2 regions of the Peribacillus sp. S4 genome follow, and region 2 is predicted to be linked to the other one. Evidence: a T-box and tRNA genes for the amino acid it is inferred to sense, from the RefSeq annotation. Region 2 holds a T-box; the other holds one or more tRNA genes.
What was found. The T-box of region 2 lies ahead of ileS (isoleucine--tRNA ligase). A T-box ahead of a tRNA ligase gene usually reads a tRNA of that ligase, here a tRNA-Ile.
Positions count from the first base shown of each region.

Region 1: it has a tRNA-Ile gene. The T-box ahead of ileS (isoleucine--tRNA ligase) is inferred to sense a tRNA for this amino acid. The anticodon was not compared.

Region 1 covers NZ_CP175708.1:9,275-13,704, forward strand. Annotated here, with positions in the region: rRNA gene ACJ9PY_RS00040 (16S ribosomal RNA) at 627-2,177, shown strand; tRNA gene ACJ9PY_RS00045 (tRNA-Ile) at 2,293-2,369, shown strand; tRNA gene ACJ9PY_RS00050 (tRNA-Ala) at 2,386-2,461, shown strand; rRNA gene ACJ9PY_RS00055 (23S ribosomal RNA) at 2,566-4,430, shown strand, end outside.
Region 2 covers NZ_CP175708.1:1,621,115-1,625,544, forward strand. Annotated here, with positions in the region: gene ACJ9PY_RS07875 (cell division protein SepF) at 1-404, shown strand, start outside; gene ACJ9PY_RS07880 (YggT family protein) at 411-677, shown strand; gene ACJ9PY_RS07885 (RNA-binding protein) at 812-1,585, shown strand; gene ACJ9PY_RS07890 (DivIVA domain-containing protein) at 1,671-2,186, shown strand; T-box leader at 2,250-2,492, shown strand; gene ileS (isoleucine--tRNA ligase) at 2,580-4,430, shown strand, end outside.

The DNA of each region.
Region 1 (4,430 bases), 1.6 Mb from region 2:
AGTGACGCTCAAATTGTATAAACCGTAAAAAATTGTAGACCCAGCAATAAAGCTGTTTTTTTTTGCATTAGCACGGTATCAAATGATATCAGAGTGTTCGGGTTTGGGTAAAGACTCGTTGGTTTCAAGTTACTTCCCAAATAGGCTTCGCTAATTTTTCCATGACTGAACAATGGATTCATCGCTGAAATCATTTTTATTGATGCCAGCTCGCAAACATGACCGGTCATAAAGGTGATGGATAGTGGGCAAATTATCAATTTAGGGATTAATCGTGAATTATATATAAAAGAAGTACTATAATGTTTAAAGAAAAAATTCACTCTTGAAATCTAAGCTTCTTCTTGATCAGGGGTAAAGTCATAGTATTTGAAATCTATGAATGGATGAATATTATTTATTTTAAAATAACTATTGCTTTTATTCCTGATACTAGATATAATAACTAAGTCGACAGCGAAAGAATAAAGTTGTTGACAAGGAATAATATAAATGATATATTATTAAAGTCGCTTACGAAGTAACGGCGATAAATCGCTCTTTGAAAACTGAACAGAACAAAGCGCCAACGTTAAATTTTAAGTGAGCACACACTATCAAAAAAGCAAATGAGCAAGTCAAACATTTCTTCGGAGAGTTTGATCCTGGCTCAGGACGAACGCTGGCGGCGTGCCTAATACATGCAAGTCGAGCGAATCGATGGGAGCTTGCTCCCTGAGATTAGCGGCGGACGGGTGAGTAACACGTGGGCAACCTGCCTATAAGACTGGGATAACTTCGGGAAACCGGAGCTAATACCGGATACGTTCTTTTCTCGCATGAGAGAAGATGGAAAGACGGTTTACGCTGTCACTTATAGATGGGCCCGCGGCGCATTAGCTAGTTGGTGAGGTAATGGCTCACCAAGGCGACGATGCGTAGCCGACCTGAGAGGGTGATCGGCCACACTGGGACTGAGACACGGCCCAGACTCCTACGGGAGGCAGCAGTAGGGAATCTTCCGCAATGGACGAAAGTCTGACGGAGCAACGCCGCGTGAACGAAGAAGGCCTTCGGGTCGTAAAGTTCTGTTGTTAGGGAAGAACAAGTACCAGAGTAACTGCTGGTACCTTGACGGTACCTAACCAGAAAGCCACGGCTAACTACGTGCCAGCAGCCGCGGTAATACGTAGGTGGCAAGCGTTGTCCGGAATTATTGGGCGTAAAGCGCGCGCAGGTGGTTCCTTAAGTCTGATGTGAAAGCCCACGGCTCAACCGTGGAGGGTCATTGGAAACTGGGGAACTTGAGTGCAGAAGAGGAAAGTGGAATTCCAAGTGTAGCGGTGAAATGCGTAGAGATTTGGAGGAACACCAGTGGCGAAGGCGACTTTCTGGTCTGTAACTGACACTGAGGCGCGAAAGCGTGGGGAGCAAACAGGATTAGATACCCTGGTAGTCCACGCCGTAAACGATGAGTGCTAAGTGTTAGAGGGTTTCCGCCCTTTAGTGCTGCAGCTAACGCATTAAGCACTCCGCCTGGGGAGTACGGCCGCAAGGCTGAAACTCAAAGGAATTGACGGGGGCCCGCACAAGCGGTGGAGCATGTGGTTTAATTCGAAGCAACGCGAAGAACCTTACCAGGTCTTGACATCCTCTGACAACCCTAGAGATAGGGCTTTCCCCTTCGGGGGACAGAGTGACAGGTGGTGCATGGTTGTCGTCAGCTCGTGTCGTGAGATGTTGGGTTAAGTCCCGCAACGAGCGCAACCCTTGATCTTAGTTGCCAGCATTCAGTTGGGCACTCTAAGGTGACTGCCGGTGACAAACCGGAGGAAGGTGGGGATGACGTCAAATCATCATGCCCCTTATGACCTGGGCTACACACGTGCTACAATGGATGGTACAAAGGGCTGCAAACCTGCGAAGGTAAGCGAATCCCATAAAGCCATTCTCAGTTCGGATTGCAGGCTGCAACTCGCCTGCATGAAGCCGGAATCGCTAGTAATCGCGGATCAGCATGCCGCGGTGAATACGTTCCCGGGCCTTGTACACACCGCCCGTCACACCACGAGAGTTTGTAACACCCGAAGTCGGTGAGGTAACCTTCATGGAGCCAGCCGCCTAAGGTGGGACAGATGATTGGGGTGAAGTCGTAACAAGGTAGCCGTATCGGAAGGTGCGGCTGGATCACCTCCTTTCTAAGGATAATTACGAGGCGCTTTTGTTTTGTTCAGTTTTGAATGAGTGATTCATTCAATTAAATAGCAATCCCGCGATAAGCTTGGGAAGCAGAAGCTTATTATTTATGTGAATGGGCCTATAGCTCAGCTGGTTAGAGCGCACGCCTGATAAGCGTGAGGTCGATGGTTCGAGTCCATTTAGGCCCACCATTCCATTTCCTAAAACGGGGCCTTAGCTCAGCTGGGAGAGCGCCTGCCTTGCACGCAGGAGGTCAGCGGTTCGATCCCGCTAGGCTCCACCAATGAAACAATCACGTTGTGATTGGGACAGCTTGTTCCTTGAAAACTAGATAATAGATAGAAGGCAATTAATTTTTTTCAAAGCATCTGTAAGATCTTTTTTAACGGTTAAGTTAGAAAGGGCGCACGGTGGATGCCTTGGCACTAGGAGCCGATGAAGGACGGGACTAACACCGATATGCTTCGGGGAGCTGTAAGTAAGCTTTGATCCGGAGATTTCCGAATGGGGAAACCCACTGTTCGTAATGGAACAGTATCTTTACCTGAATACATAGGGTACTGAAGGCAGACCCGGGGAACTGAAACATCTAAGTACCCGGAGGAAGAGAAAGCAAACGCGATTTCCTGAGTAGCGGCGAGCGAAACGGAATTAGCCCAAACCAAGAGGCTTGCCTCTTGGGGTTGTAGGACACTCAACATGGAGTTACAAAGGAACGGGGTAAATGAAGCGACCTGGAAAGGTCCGTCGAAGAAGGTAAAAACCCTGTAGTTGAAACTTCGTTCCCTCCTGAGTGGATCCTGAGTACGGCGGGACACGAGAAATCCCGTCGGAAGCAGGGAGGACCATCTCCCAAGGCTAAATACTCCCTAGTGACCGATAGTGAACCAGTACCGTGAGGGAAAGGTGAAAAGCACCCCGGAAGGGGAGTGAAATAGATCCTGAAACCGTGTGCCTACAAGTAGTCAAAGCCCGTTAATGGGTAATGGCGTGCCTTTTGTAGAATGAACCGGCGAGTTACGATTTCATGCGAGGTTAAGTTGATGAGACGGAGCCGCAGCGAAAGCGAGTCTGAATAGGGCGAATGAGTATGAGGTCGTAGACCCGAAACCAGGTGATCTACCCATGTCCAGGGTGAAGTTCAGGTAACACTGAATGGAGGCCCGAACCCACGCACGTTGAAAAGTGCGGGGATGAGGTGTGGGTAGCGGAGAAATTCCAATCGAACCTGGAGATAGCTGGTTCTCTCCGAAATAGCTTTAGGGCTAGCCTCAAGATGAGAGTATTGGAGGTAGAGCACTGATTGGACTAGGGGCCCCCAACGGGTTACCGAATTCAGTCAAACTCCGAATGCCAAATACTTATTCTTGGGAGTCAGACTGCGAGTGATAAGATCCGTAGTCGAAAGGGAAACAGCCCAGACCACCAGCTAAGGTCCCAAAGTATACGTTAAGTGGAAAAGGATGTGGAGTTGCTTAGACAACCAGGATGTTGGCTTAGAAGCAGCCACCATTTAAAGAGTGCGTAATAGCTCACTGGTCGAGTGACTCCGCGCCGAAAATGTACCGGGGCTAAACGTATCACCGAAGCTGTGGATTGACACCGTATGGTGTCGATGGTAGGAGAGCGTTCTAAGGGCGTTGAAGTCAGACCGGAAGGACTGGTGGAGCGCTTAGAAGTGAGAATGCCGGTATGAGTAGCGAAAGAAGGGTGAGAATCCCTTCCACCGAATGCCTAAGGTTTCCTGAGGAAGGCTCGTCCGCTCAGGGTTAGTCGGGACCTAAGCCGAGGCCGAAAGGCGTAGGCGATGGACAACAGGTTGATATTCCTGTACCACCTATACATCGTTTGAACGATGGGGGGACGCAGAAGGATAGGGTAAGCGCGCTGTTGGATATGCGCGTCCAAGCAGTTAGGCCGGAAACGAGGCAAATCCCGTTTCCATTAAGGCGGAGCTGTGATGGCGAGGGAAATATAGTACCGAAGTTCCTGATTCCACGCTGCCAAGAAAAGCCTCTAGTGAGATGTAAGGTGCCCGTACCGCAAACCGACACAGGTAGGCGAGGAGAGAATCCTAAGGTGTGCGAGAGAACTCTCGTTAAGGAACTCGGCAAAATGACCCCGTAACTTCGGGAGAAGGGGTGCTTTTTAGGGTGAATAGCCCAGAAAAGCCGCAGTGAATAGGCCCAGGCGACTGTTTAGCAAAAACACAGGTCTCTGCGAAGCCGCAAGGCGAAGTATAGGGGCTGACA
Region 2 (4,430 bases):
AAGAAGTGGTGGAAGAAGAGGAGGCTGAACCAAAAGTCGTGAAGTCAGCTAAACAGCAGCAGTCCGCTTCTGCAGGGAATAATACCAATCAGAATATCGTAAGTTTGCAAAGCGTACAAAAATCTTCTAAAGTAGTATTATTGGAGCCGCGTGCTTATGCAGAAGCCCAGGAGGTAGCTGATCATTTGAAAAACAGGCGCGCAGTAGTCGTGAACCTTCAACGGATCCAGCATGACCAAGGAAAGCGAATCATCGATTTTCTAAGTGGGACTGTCTATGCAATCAGCGGGGATATCCAAAAAATCGGAACAGATATATTCTTATGTACCCCGGACAACGTCGATGTTTCCGGTAATATTACCGGCTTCGCCGCCGAAGAGGAGTACGAAGAAGCGAGGTGGTAATGGTTAATGGGTCTAGTGCTTCAGGGTTTATATTATTTAATTGAAATTTATTCAATGGCATTAATCGTTTACATATTGATGTCATGGTTCCCCAATGCAAGGGAGACATCAATCGGTCAGTTTTTGGAAAAAATTTGCGAACCGTATTTAGAACCGTTCAGAAAGTTCATTCCGCCACTTGGCATGATTGATCTTTCACCTCTTGTGGCCTTGCTGGTTCTTAATTTTGCCAGCGGTTATGGAATCTATTACTTACAGACATTAATTGGATGATCAACAATTAACCTGACATGCATATTACTACACAGTCGGAACATTTTCCGCTGTGTAGTTGCAACGCAGAATGAGTTCAATCAATTCCAGATGATCGACCATTAATTTGATAACTAAGGAGCATTTATTCAATCATGAGTATTTATCAGCATTTCAGGCCGGAGGAAAAAGATTTTATCGACCAGGCCATGAATTGGATTGATCAGGTTAAACATTCCTACGCTCCGAAACTATCTGATTTTCTTGATCCGCGTCAGCAGGAAATCCTTACTTCCGTAATAGGGAATGATCCGGAAGCGAAACTGCAATTCAATGGCGGGAGCGATTTCGTAGAGCGAAAACGTGTGCTCATTTACCCTGATTATTACTCTCCTGAACCATCTGATTTCAATATCTCCTTATACGATATCTCCTATCCAAAAAAATTTGTAACGCTTGAACATAGGCAAATACTTGGAACCTTGATGTCACTAGGGGTAAAACGTGAAAAATTTGGTGATATAATAGTGACGGAAGAGGATATTCAATTTATAGCTGCCGAAGAGATGGATTCATATCTCACTGGAAATCTGGAGAAAATAGGTAATGCTTCCGTTTCCATCAAACGGCTTCCAATCGGGAATATCGTTCAAGTTAAGGAAAAATGGGAAGAGCAAGTAACCACCGTCAGTTCTCTTAGGCTTGACAGTGTACTATCGGCCGTCCTGAATTTGTCCCGTCAAAAAACCCAGTCCTTGATAACGTCAGGAAAAGTAAAGGTGAATTTCAAGCAAACGGAAAACGTCTCGGAAGAATGCCGTGAGGGTGACACACTTTCCATCAGAGGTTTTGGCAGATGTAAAATAGCTTCAATCGATGGGAAAACCAAGAAGGATAAGTGGAGAATCTCGTTAGGCAGACAAAAATAATTCAAGAAAAAGCAGGAATCATAAATTTATTGTCGAATATAGAGTTTTAACATACTAGAGTAGAAACCGTTCTGGAGGTGCCGTAATGCCCTTAACCCCGATAGATATACATAACAAGGAATTTAACAAAGTATTTCGAGGGTATGATGAAGATGAAGTAAATGAATTTCTCGACCAGGTCATTAAAGATTATGAACTGATTTTGAGGGAGAAGAAGGAACTTGAAGATAAACTGAACGAGACTTTTGATCGTTTGGGACATTTTACGACAATTGAGGGTACACTTAACAAGTCGATTATTGTCGCACAGGAAGCAGCCGAAGAATTAAGGCGCAATGCCCAAAAAGAAGCGAAACTGATCATAAAGGAAGCAGAGAAAAATGCTGACAGGATCGTAAATGAGTCACTTGTGAAAGCAAGGAAAATAGCGATGGATATTGAAGATTTGAAAAAGCAATCCAAAGTATTCCGGACACGTTTCAAAATGCTTGTCGGTGCACAGCTGGATTTGCTGGACAATGACGATTGGGATCATCTTCTGGATTATGAAGTGGATGCGACTGAAATAGAATTAAATGAGAGAGTGGAAGAGGAAATTTAAACGATTCCTTGACTTTGAACACTTTTTTCGCATATAATTTTTTAACAATACAATTCATTATGAAATTAGACGATGACAGGGAAAGTAAATTCTTCACACACTTATTTTTAGCGAACCGGGGATGGTGAAAGCCCGGAATAAGCGAAGAATTGAAGATCACCCTTGAGTTCTGAGTTGAACCTGCTTTTGCAGTAAGTAAATGAAGCGTTTCATTCACGTTACGAATGCTCGAGAGGTTGGATTCACTTTTGTGAATCTTTCTAGCCAGGGTGGTACCGCGGGAAGCAAAGCTTTCTCGTCCCTTTTTTAGGGATGAGAGGGCTTTTTATTTTGGCCGGATATCAAGTCATCGGTTCGAATGAATTTTTTAAAAGACGGATGGAGGATTTTATGATGGAATACAAAGATACCTTATTGATGCCTAAAACTGAATTTCCAATGCGGGGGAATTTGCCGAAGCGTGAACCGGAAATCCAAGAAAAATGGAAAGAAATGAACATCTATAAAAAAGTGCAAGAGCAAACGGAAGGACGTCCTTTATTCATTTTGCATGATGGACCTCCATATGCCAACGGCGATATCCACATGGGCCATGCAATGAATAAGGTTTTAAAGGATTTCATTGTCCGATTTAAATCGATGAGCGGTTTTCAAGCACCGTATGTACCTGGCTGGGATACACATGGGCTTCCAATCGAAACGGCATTGACGAAAAAAGGCGTGAAACGGAAAGAAATGAGCGTTGCCGAATTCAGAAAGCTTTGTGAAGAGTATGCTTATGGCCAGATTGACAATCAACGGGAGCAGTTTAAGAGAATAGGGGTCCGTGGTGATTGGGAAAATCCTTATATCACATTGAAGCCTGAATATGAAGCACAGCAAATCAAGGTATTCGGTGAAATGGCGAAAAAAGGCTACATTTATAAAGGGAAAAAACCTGTTTACTGGTCCCCTTCAAGTGAATCGGCGCTAGCCGAAGCTGAAATTGAATATCAAGACAAACGCTCTGCGTCGATCTATGTTGCTTTTGAAGTCACAGATGGCAAAGGTGTGATAGATGAAGGCGTCAAGATCATCATCTGGACGACAACTCCATGGACGATTCCAGCTAATCTTGGTATCTCATTGCATCCGCAATTAAATTATGTAGTAGTGGCTGTCGAAAATGAAAAATTCTTAATTGCTGAGGCACTGCTTGAATCGGTTACGGAAACATTAGGCTGGGAAAATCCGTCCATCCAAAAAACAGTAAAAGGGAGCGAGTTGGACCGTGCTGTTGCCAAACACCCTCTTTATGACCGTGAATCTTTAGTGATGTTAGGTGAGCACGTAACGACTGAAGCTGGAACGGGTTGTGTTCACACTGCGCCAGGCCATGGTGAAGACGACTTTATCATTGGGCAAAAATATGGCTTGGACGTACTTTGTCCTGTAGATGAAAAAGGGGTCATGACGGAAGAAGCAGGGGAATTTGCCGGATTATTTTATGATCAAGCGAATAAACCGATTACCGAAAAATTAACTGAAGCAGGCGCGTTATTGAACTTGACGTTCATCACACACTCTTATCCACATGACTGGCGGACGAAGAAGCCAACGATCTTCCGTGCAACAGCACAATGGTTCGCGTCAATCAAGGACTTCCGCAATGAACTTCTGGAAGCGATTGAAGAAACGAAATGGGTTCCTGCTTGGGGCGAAACGCGTCTATTCAATATGGTCCGTGACCGTGGGGATTGGTGTATTTCCCGCCAACGCGCTTGGGGCGTACCAATTCCAGTGTTTTATGCAGAAAATGGCGAGCCGATCATTACGGATGAAACCATCGACCATATTTCAAACCTATTCCGCGAACACGGTTCAAACATCTGGTTTGAGCGTGAAGCGAAAGATCTTCTGCCTGAAGGCTATGCACATGAAGGCAGCCCGAATGGTATCTTCACGAAAGAAACGGATATCATGGACGTATGGTTCGATTCCGGTTCTTCTCATCAAGCGGTACTTGAAGAAAGAGACGACTTGCAACGCCCTGCTGACCTTTATTTAGAAGGGTCCGATCAATATCGCGGCTGGTTTAACTCATCACTTTCAACAAGCGTTGCCGTTACAGGCAAAGCACCATATAAAGGTGTACTTAGCCACGGGTTCGCATTGGATGGCGAAGGCCGTAAAATGAGTAAGTCGATTGGGAACGTCGTACTGCCATCCAAGGTCATGAATCAACTTGGTGCAGATATCTTACGT